Linked DNA regions of Syntrophobacter fumaroxidans MPOB. The protein of the gene in region 1 interacts with the protein of each later gene in a pairwise test. Links are inferred from orthologs where the notes say so. Each region holds a gene or a part of one and is shown in the gene's direction. Other genes may lie near its edges.

Region 1 (4,436 bases):
CCCGAAATCCAGGAATTCAGCATCGGCCATGCCGTGATTGCCCGGGCGGTGCTGGTGGGCATGGAACGCGCCGTCCGGGAAATGCTTGCGCTGGTGAACGGTTAGATGGCCATCCGCGGCATCGGCATCGACCTGATCCGGGTCGACCGGCTCCGTCTCCTGCTGGAGCGCTGGGGAGCGCGGTTCGAACAACGCGTTTTCACCAGGAACGAACGGGAAGACTGCTCCCGGCGAAAGGACTATGCGGGCTGCCTGGCCTTGCGGTTTTCCGCCAAGGAGGCTTTTGCCAAGGCGTTGGGTACCGGGCTTCGAAACCCGGTCACCTGGCAGGATATCGAGGTGTCGAACGACTCGCTCGGGAAACCGACGATCTCTCTTTCCGAGAGCGCTCTGCGGTTCTGCCGGGAACACAATATCACTTCCTGGCACTTGAGCCTCACCGACGATGGCGATTACGGTGCCGCCGTGGTCGTGCTCGAAGGTCCCTCAGCGGCGCCCGGCACATCACCGGAAGGCGAGGCGGAGCCTTGAGCGGTCCCCCGGCGGGGGAAAAACCCCGCCTTTCCGGCCTTCAACCCCGATCTGCCGCAGCGCCGTCGCGCTCATTGCTTTGCGTCCCCACCAGGAGGTCATCATGTTCATCGTAACCGCGTCCGAAATGGCCGGGCTGGACCGCGCGACCATCGAGGAAATCGGCATCCCGGGGATCGTCCTGATGGAGAACGCCGCGCGGGGAGCCGCGGCGTTCTATCTGGAAGTCGTTCCCGACCTTCTCACGCGCCGCATCACGGTGTTGGCGGGAAGCGGCAACAACGCCGGGGACGGATTCGTGTTGGCAAGGCTGTTCAAGAACCAGGGAGCGGATGTCCGGGTGGTCTGCCTGAGGCCGCCGGAAAACCTTCAGGGGGATGCCCTGACCAACTTCAGGATTCTCGATAAGCTTTGCATCCCGGTGCGGACCTGGGAGGAACAGGGGGACTTCGATACGCAGTGGAGCGCGGTCCGGGAGAGCGGGACCGTCATCGACGCCATCCTTGGAACCGGTTTGAAAAGCGAGGTCCGGGGACTGTACCGGCAGGTCATTGAAGCCGCCAACGCGCTCCCGGTTCCGATACTCGCCGTGGACATCCCATCCGGGCTGGATGCGAGCACCGGGAAACCCTTGGGGACAGCCATCCGGGCAACCGCCACGGCCACTTTCGGATTCCTCAAGATCGGGCAGGTCGTCGAGCCCGGATGCGATTATGTCGGCCGCCTCAAGGTGATCGATATCGGCATTCCGCCGACTCTTTCGGAAAAGCACGGCATTCGTCGCCGGTGGCTGACCGATGAATCCCTGTCGGCTTGGGTGGAACCTCGCCCGGTCGGCACGCACAAAGGGAGCGCCGGGCACGTGGCGGTCCTGTCGGGCTCTGTGGGCAAGACGGGGGCGGCAACCCTGATCTGCCTCGGCGCGGGCCGTGTGGGCGCGGGACTGGTGACCCTGTTCATTCCGGCAAGTCTCAATCCCATCCTGGAGGTGAAGCTCACCGAGGCGATGACTTATCCCATACCGGAAACGCCCGGGCAGACCCCCGCTTCTGCGGCCTTGCCGGAAATCCTCGAGTTCGCCGGGGACAAGCAGGCCCTTGCCGCGGGACCGGGCATCTCCCTGCACCCGGACACGCAGCGGCTCGTGGAAGGCCTGATCGCTCAAGCCCCCTGTCCGATGGTCCTCGACGCCGACGCCGTCACCATCGTCTCCCGGACTCCCGATCTGCTGAAGAAGGCACGGCAGCCTCTCGTCCTGACTCCCCATCCCGGGGAGATGGCGCGTTTGATCGGCGGGACGGTGCAGACCGTCCAGGAAAACCGTATCGAAGTCGCCTCCGAGTTCAGCCGCAAATATGGAGTAACGCTGGTTCTCAAGGGCTTTCGAACCGTTGTGGCCGCCCCCGACGGCCGGCTGGCCGTCAACAGCTCCGGCAACCCGGCCATGGCCGGCGGAGGCATGGGAGATACGCTGACCGGAATGATCGCGGGATTCCTGGGGCAAGGCTACGAACCCTATCGCGCCGCGTGCCTCGGGGTTTACATCCACGGCGCCGCGGCAGACCGCAGGTTCGGCGGCGTGGCCACCCGCGGCATGCCGGCTTCGGACCTCCTCGACGACGTCCCGGAAGTGATCGGCCGCCTGGAGCGCCTGCGGAGCCGGTCGTGACACGGATCGTGCTCCATTCGCCTTCCGAGGAATGCACCTGCGCCATCGGCCGCGGGATCGCCGAGTTGCTGGAACCCGGCGATGTGCTGGCGCTATGGGGAGAGCTCGGCGCGGGCAAGACATTCCTGGCCGGCGCCATCGCTCACGGCCTCGGAGTTCCCGTGTCCGTGCCCATTACGAGTCCCACCTTCACCTTCATCAACGAATACGAAGGCCGCCTCCCCCTGGCCCATATCGATCTGTACCGCCTGAGCGGCCCGGATGACCTGGACACGCTGCCCTGGCAGGACGCGGTGTACGGCGCCGCCGCGGCCGTGATCGAATGGCCGGAACGCATGGGTGCCCTGCTCCCGGAAGAGCGCTGGGACCTCGGCATCGAGATCGCCGGCGACGAGAGCCGGACCTTTATCCTGACGCCGTCCGGGGCCGGGAACGATGCGCGCTCGCCGAAGTGGTTCGCGAAACTGCTCGAGATCGTTCAAAGCGGGGCGTGCCGGTAGACTCCCGTACCCGCGGGCATTTCACCGCCTCCCGGCCATGAAGGAAGCCCGGCGGGGCCTGCCTCGACACCCGCCGCGCAACATCACCCGATCAATCGAACAGGACCTGGTCATCCGGCTTTTCCACTTCCTTGGGAAATTCATGAAACGGAAACGGCTTCTCGTTTTCGTTCAAAGTCGCGTAGCGGATGATCCGATAGGCGTAGGTCGCCACTTTGTTGGAGAATTCCTTGAGGGGTTCGCTGTACTTCTGCGTGATGAGCAGATAGACGAATTGAAAAAGCACCGTCACCTGGACCACCACTTTCAGGACTTCCAGGATGATCAGGTAGAGCAGTGTATAAAGCAGCCTCAGTCCTATCTTCCCACGTGTCAGCTTCGTTCCTTCCGTGTCGTTCATGGCAGTTCTCCTGTAACGTGTGATGGGATTCCGCCGGATTCAGCCGGACTCGACCGGCAAAAACGGGAACCTGTTAGTCTTGCGGTGAATATGGGGGCACATTCGTCCGATGCGGGCGAGACCATTCGGTCTGCGCAAGGACCTCGTGAGCCGCTCGCGGCGGAGCGGGTCCCTCACGGTTCGCGTGCGCACCGGCACAGGCTCCGTCCCGGCCGTGCCGCAGGCCGGCGCGACCCGCGGGCACGGCGAAAGCACCCGCTCCGGACGGCCGGCTCCAGGACGAAGCTCATTCCACGGGATCGTCCGTCTTCAGCCAATTCCACTCCCCGGGATTCAAGGACAGCTTGGGAGACCAGAACAGCCGCCGAAAGTGATAGCCGTAGATGGCCATGGTCACCATGTCGGAAAAGGACTGGTGGTATTTGGAGACACCCTCCTGGATCAGTTTCCAGTAGTATTCGCGGCTCGGCTTCAGATCGGCTATGCCGAGGTAATACAGCGACCGCAGGAAGGTGAACAGGTCGTTTCTCTCGAGTTTGACCTCCACCCGCGGACGATAGTTCTTGAGGAACGCCAGGATGCGCCTGTAATACATCTCCGGCGAATAGATGGTGCTCATTACCCACTTGTACCCGTCGATAATCGTCTGGCGATCCATCCTGGGCGTGAAATTGAGGCTCCCGCTCACGTCCGTATTGTTGCCCGAAGCCTTGAACAGGAGCCGCCCCTCCTCTTCCAGCCGCTTGTAGAGCCGAGTTCCCGGCAGTGCCGTGAGCAGCCCGATCATGGCCGTCACGATGCCGTTTTTCTGGATGAAGTTGACCTGCCTCTGGAAGATGTCGGGGGGATCGTTGTCGAAGCCGATGATGAAACCGCCCATCACCGCCATCCCGTGCGCGTGGATGGCGCATACGGATTCGGAGAGACTGCGCCGCAGGTTCTGCGCCTTTCCGCATTCTTTCAGGCTCGCCTCGGACGGAGTTTCGAGACCGAGGAACACCTTGTTGAAACCCGCCGCAACCATGAGGTTCATCAATTCCACGTCGTCGGCGAGGTTGACCGAAGCCTCCGTGAAGAAGGTCAGTCGGTGCTTTTTAACGCTCTGCCACGCGATGATTTCTCTCAGGAGGCTCTTAACCTTCTGCTTGTTGCCGATGAAGTTGTCGTCCACGATGAACACGGACCCTCGCCAACCGCGATCGTACAAGGCATCCAGTTCGGCGATCACCTGCCCGTTGGGCTTGGTCCTGGGCACACGACCGTTGAGCACGATAATGTCGCAGAACTCGCAATCGAAGGGGCATCCCCTCGAGAACTGGATGCTCATGCTGGCGTA
Region 2 (4,271 bases), 1.8 Mb from region 1 along the record:
AAGTCAATACGATCGGGAGCAAGACCGGCGACCTGGAAACCGTTCAAGCCGTGGTGCGCATGAAAACCGAAATCGGGAAAGTGAAGGAGCAGGTCCAGAATATCGAATAGGCCCGCCGGCGGCGCCGTCCCGGTCCCCGGTTCACGGGAATGCCCCGCGGCCGAAAAGTCGGCTCCCGCCGGACAAAACGCTTGCTTTTGCCCGGGGCTTCAACGAATATTCTCGAACACCCCGCGTTCGGTTTTGCAGATCGGCGATCGTCCGACCGCGGAGCGCCTCTCTCGCCCGCAGGAGGCGGTGATCGAAGGCGCCCACGATTCGGAGCGGTCGCCGATGCCGTGACCGTCGAAGATCGCCTTTTGTTTGGCGAACACCGCAACAGATGCCTGAGGGGTCATTCATGGAAGTAAAACTGCTCAACATCGGATTCGGAAACACGGTTATCGCCAATCGAGTGATCGCCATCGTTTCGCCGGCATCGGCTCCCATGAAGAGGCTCAAGGAGGATGCGCGGCAGGCGAACAAGCTGATCGACGCCACCATGGGCCGCAGGACCCGAGCCATCATCGTCACCGACAGCGATCACATCATCCTTTCGGGCGTCCAGGCCGAAACCATCGCACAGCGCCTCTTGACCGAAGGGGGAGTGCGGGACGTGAACCTGCTCAAGCAGGCAAAAGATTAGCCATGTCCCGCCCAGCCTATTCCGGACAGATTTTCATCGTCTCCGCCCCATCGGGTGTCGGCAAGACCACCATGATCCGCGCCATCCTGGACCGGTGTCCCGAGCTGCGTTTCTCCGTGTCGTGCACCACGCGTTCGCCGCGCCCCGGAGAAGCGGACGGAAAAGATTATCATTTCCTGACGCAGCGGGAATTCCTGGACGGCATTTCGGCCGGCCGGTTCCTGGAATGGGCGGAAGTCCACGGGAACTTCTACGGCACGGACGGGAACCAGGTGGAGGAATGGATCGCGCAAGGCCGGGACGTGCTGCTCGATATCGACGTTCAGGGGGCCAGGCAGGTCCGGTGCACCTACCCTTGCGCGCACACCATCTTTATCGTGCCGCCGTCCATGGAAGTCCTCGAGCAGAGGTTGAACATGCGGGGCACCGAATCCCCCCGGCAGATCGGCGAACGTTCGGCTGCGGCACGCCGTGAAATGTTGCAGGCTCCGTGGTACGACTACCTCATCGTCAACGACGTTCTGGCGGACGCGGTCGCCGACCTGCACGCGATCCTGCGCGCCTGTCGCTGCCGCCGCGACGTCCGGATGGGGCGGCTCAAGCCGTTTTTCATGTCCCGGCTGCCCTCCTGACGGTTCATTTGCCCGGATCGTTGATTTCCATGAGAAAGACGCATTCAAGCACGCCGCCTCATCTCTGGGTCTCCGGTTTCAACCCGGTGCGGGAAGTCCTGCTGACGGGTCGCGTCGAAGTCCTGGAAATGATCGTGGCCAGGTCGGACCAGCGCGTCCGGGAACTGGTGGAACTGGGGGCTCTGAGGGGCATTGCGCCCCGGCAGGAAACACGGGACGGCCTTTCGGCCCTGGTGGGGCATGCGCACCACCAGGGGGTTGCGCTGCGCATGCGCGAATTCCCTTATGCCGCCCTGGAGGCACTGCTGGAAAAGCCCACGGGGGAGCGGGAGCCGCTGGTGATTCTCGATTGCCTGCAGGATCCGCAGAACCTGGGCGCCATGCTGAGGAGCGCCTGTTTTCTGGGCGCGCGCGGCGTGATCGTTCCCAGGGACAGGTCGGCCCGGGTCACCTCCACGGTCATCAGAATCGCCGCGGGAGCCACCGCGTACCTGCCGGTCATCCAGGTGAACAACCTGGTGAGGGCTCTGGAACAATTGAAGGAATGCGGGCTGTGGATCTTCGGTCTCGACGCGCAGGCCGCTCAGACGATCTACGACGCGGACCTCACGGTCCCCCTGGGACTGGTTGTAGGCAACGAACAGAAAGGACTGCGACCGCTCGTCGCAAGAGCCTGCGACGCCATGGTCCGCATACCCGAACATGGACCGCTGCAATCCCTCAACGCCGCGACTTCGGGGGCCATTGCACTGGCCGAGGTGCAACGCCGGCGCCTCATGGGGAAATAGCCGGACGCCCCCCGAAGAGCGCCGTCCCGATTCTCACCAGGGTCGCCCCTTCCTCGACGGCCACCTCGAAATCATTGCTCATGCCCATGGAGAGCTCGGTGAGCTCGCCGGGGCGGGGAGCGATCCCCCTCAAGCGCTCCAGCAGCTCCCGCAACAACCTGAAAAAGGGGCGTACCTCCTGTGCGTTTTCGAAGTAGGGGGGAAGGGTCATGAGACCGCGAACGCTCAGCCCGGAGAGCGCTGCGACGGCTTCGAACAGCTTCGGGAGGTCATCGGGCGACACCCCGCTCCTGCTCTGTTCGTCGCCGACGTTGACCTGGAGCAGAACGGGGATCACGCGGTTTCTTTTTCTCGCCTGCCGGTCGAGCTCGACGGCCAGGCGCAGCCGGTCCACCGTATGAACCCAGTCGCAGTATTCCGCCGCCACCCGAGCCTTGTTCGATTGAAGGTGGCCGATGAAATGCCATGACACCGCCAGATCTTCCAGGGCTTCGATTTTTCTTCGCGCTTCCTGGATGTAATTCTCCCCGAGCAGGGTCAGGCCCGCTTCCACGCCTTCCCTGATGCGGTCGGTCGGGACGGTTTTCGTCACCGCCACCAGCCGCACGGCGGCGGGGTCCCGCCCCGCCCTGGAGCAGGCGGCGTTCATGCGCTCCTGAATTCGTTCGAGGTTCTCAGCCACGGTCGCCATGGCGGTCCATGCCTCCTTGCGCCTTCCGGTCCGCGTGCCGAACGGCGCTCAGGAACGTTCTTCCGCAACGGGTGCCACAACCCCGCATTCGACCAGCAGATCCAGGACTTCGCTCAAGGGCAGTCCCACCACGTTGGTATAGGATCCTTCGATGGATGCCGCCAGGAAAGCTCCCATCCCCTGGATTCCGTATGCGCCCGCCTTGTCCAGCGGCTCCCCGGTATTCACATAGGAACGGATTTCGGCCGGGGAAAGCCGCTTGAAGCGCACCGTGGTCGTAACCGAACGTGTTTCGATCATGCGCCGGCTTCGATTCACCAGGCAGAATGCGCTGATCACCTCGTGGGTCGCTCCGCTCAGTTGCGCGAGCATCCGCAACGCTTCCGCGGAATCGGCCGGTTTCCCGAAAACGGTCGCGCCGAGCGCCACGACCGTGTCCGCGCCCAGCACCCAGGAATCCGGGAACAGCTCGGCGACCGCTTCGGCCTTCTCCCGGGCGCAGCGCGCAGCGAGCTCCACCGGGGGACCGAAGACCCTGCCCGTGGATTCTTCAATTCCGCTGACGATCACATCAAAGGTCAGTCCCATCAACGTGAGCAATTCCCTGCGGCGCGGAGAGGAAGAGGCGAGAACGAGGGGCCGGACTGTGCGGAACGGAGGGGGCCCGGTGCCGGACTCAAGCAGGATCATTCCGAGTCCGCCGCGTCGGAAAAGCCGTCCATTCTGAAGACCCGCTGGGCGTTGAGCGTGGTCTGGTCGGCAACGACCGTGAAGGGGCAACCGCGCAATTCGGCCACTTTCCGCGCCGTGTGGTAGACGAACGCCGGTTCGTTGACTTTCCCCCGGTGAGGGATCGGGGCCAGGTAGGGAGCGTCCGTCTCGACCAGCAGGCGGTCCAGCGGGGCCCGCCTCACCACGTCGTGGAGCAGCTCGGCTTTCGGGAACGTCACCGTGCCCGGTATGGAAAGGTGGAAACCGAGATCGAGGCACCTCTCCGCGGTGGTCCAGTCCCCGGAAAAGCAGTGCATCACCGCCCCGACCAATGAAGGAAGGTACTCGGGCACAATCCGGAAAAAGTCATCGAATGCCTGTCGGACGTGAAAGACGACCGGAAGCTTCTCGTCGGCGGCGACTTCGAGTTGCCGACGCAGGCACTTCCTCTGGATGGCACGGGGCTGGTAGTCCCGGTAGTAGTCCAGGCCCGCTTCGCCGATGGCGAGCACCTTCTCCTGCCTGCTGAGCTCACGGAGAATCTCCGTTGCTTTTTCGTCGAGGAGGAAAGCGTCGTGGGGGTGTATTCCCACCGTGGCGTAGACACCGGGGTAGCGGCCGGCAAGGCCGACGGCTTCGCGGCTGCTTGCCAGGCTGATCCCGATGGTGATGATTTTCCGGACGTCGGCCTTTGCGGCCCGCTCCAGCACGGCAGGCAGATCTTGAGCAAATTCCGGAAAGTCCAGATGAGCGTGAGTATCAAT

The links.
Region 2: the proteins of SFUM_RS11215 (region 1) and rlmB interact in binary tests that used the Escherichia coli proteins (3 or more experiments, as listed by UniProt). The link is inferred for Syntrophobacter fumaroxidans MPOB from one-to-one orthologs.

What each region holds. Positions count from the first base shown.
Region 1 is NC_008554.1:2,652,125-2,656,560, forward strand. The notes cover bases 1-2,917. They hold SFUM_RS11215 (bifunctional ADP-dependent NAD(P)H-hydrate dehydratase/NAD(P)H-hydrate epimerase), read left to right. Parts: upstream 1-634; coding sequence 635-2,200; downstream 2,201-2,917. Other genes in these bases: SFUM_RS11205 (pyridoxine 5'-phosphate synthase), read left to right, coding at 1-105; acpS (holo-ACP synthase), read left to right, coding at 106-531; tsaE (tRNA (adenosine(37)-N6)-threonylcarbamoyltransferase complex ATPase subunit type 1 TsaE), read left to right, coding at 2,197-2,700; SFUM_RS11225 (DUF4389 domain-containing protein), read right to left, coding at 2,792-2,917. In the rest of the region: more of SFUM_RS11225, read right to left, coding at 2,918-3,100; SFUM_RS11230 (B12-binding domain-containing radical SAM protein), read right to left, coding at 3,387-4,436. UniProt on the Escherichia coli protein: Bifunctional enzyme that catalyzes the epimerization of the S- and R-forms of NAD(P)HX and the dehydration of the S-form of NAD(P)HX at the expense of ADP, which is converted to AMP.
Region 2 is NC_008554.1:4,438,470-4,442,740, reverse strand. The notes cover bases 474-3,225. They hold rlmB (23S rRNA (guanosine(2251)-2'-O)-methyltransferase RlmB), read left to right. Parts: upstream 474-1,346; coding sequence 1,347-2,105; downstream 2,106-3,225. Other genes in these bases: SFUM_RS18760 (Maf family protein), read right to left, coding at 2,845-3,225; SFUM_RS18765 (YggS family pyridoxal phosphate-dependent enzyme), read right to left, coding at 2,092-2,796; gmk (guanylate kinase), read left to right, coding at 688-1,317; remA (extracellular matrix/biofilm regulator RemA), read left to right, coding at 474-685. In the rest of the region: SFUM_RS18790 (YicC/YloC family endoribonuclease), read left to right, coding at 1-110; more of remA, read left to right, coding at 401-473; more of SFUM_RS18760, read right to left, coding at 3,226-3,486; SFUM_RS18755 (TatD family hydrolase), read right to left, coding at 3,483-4,271. UniProt on the Escherichia coli protein: Specifically methylates the ribose of guanosine 2251 in 23S rRNA.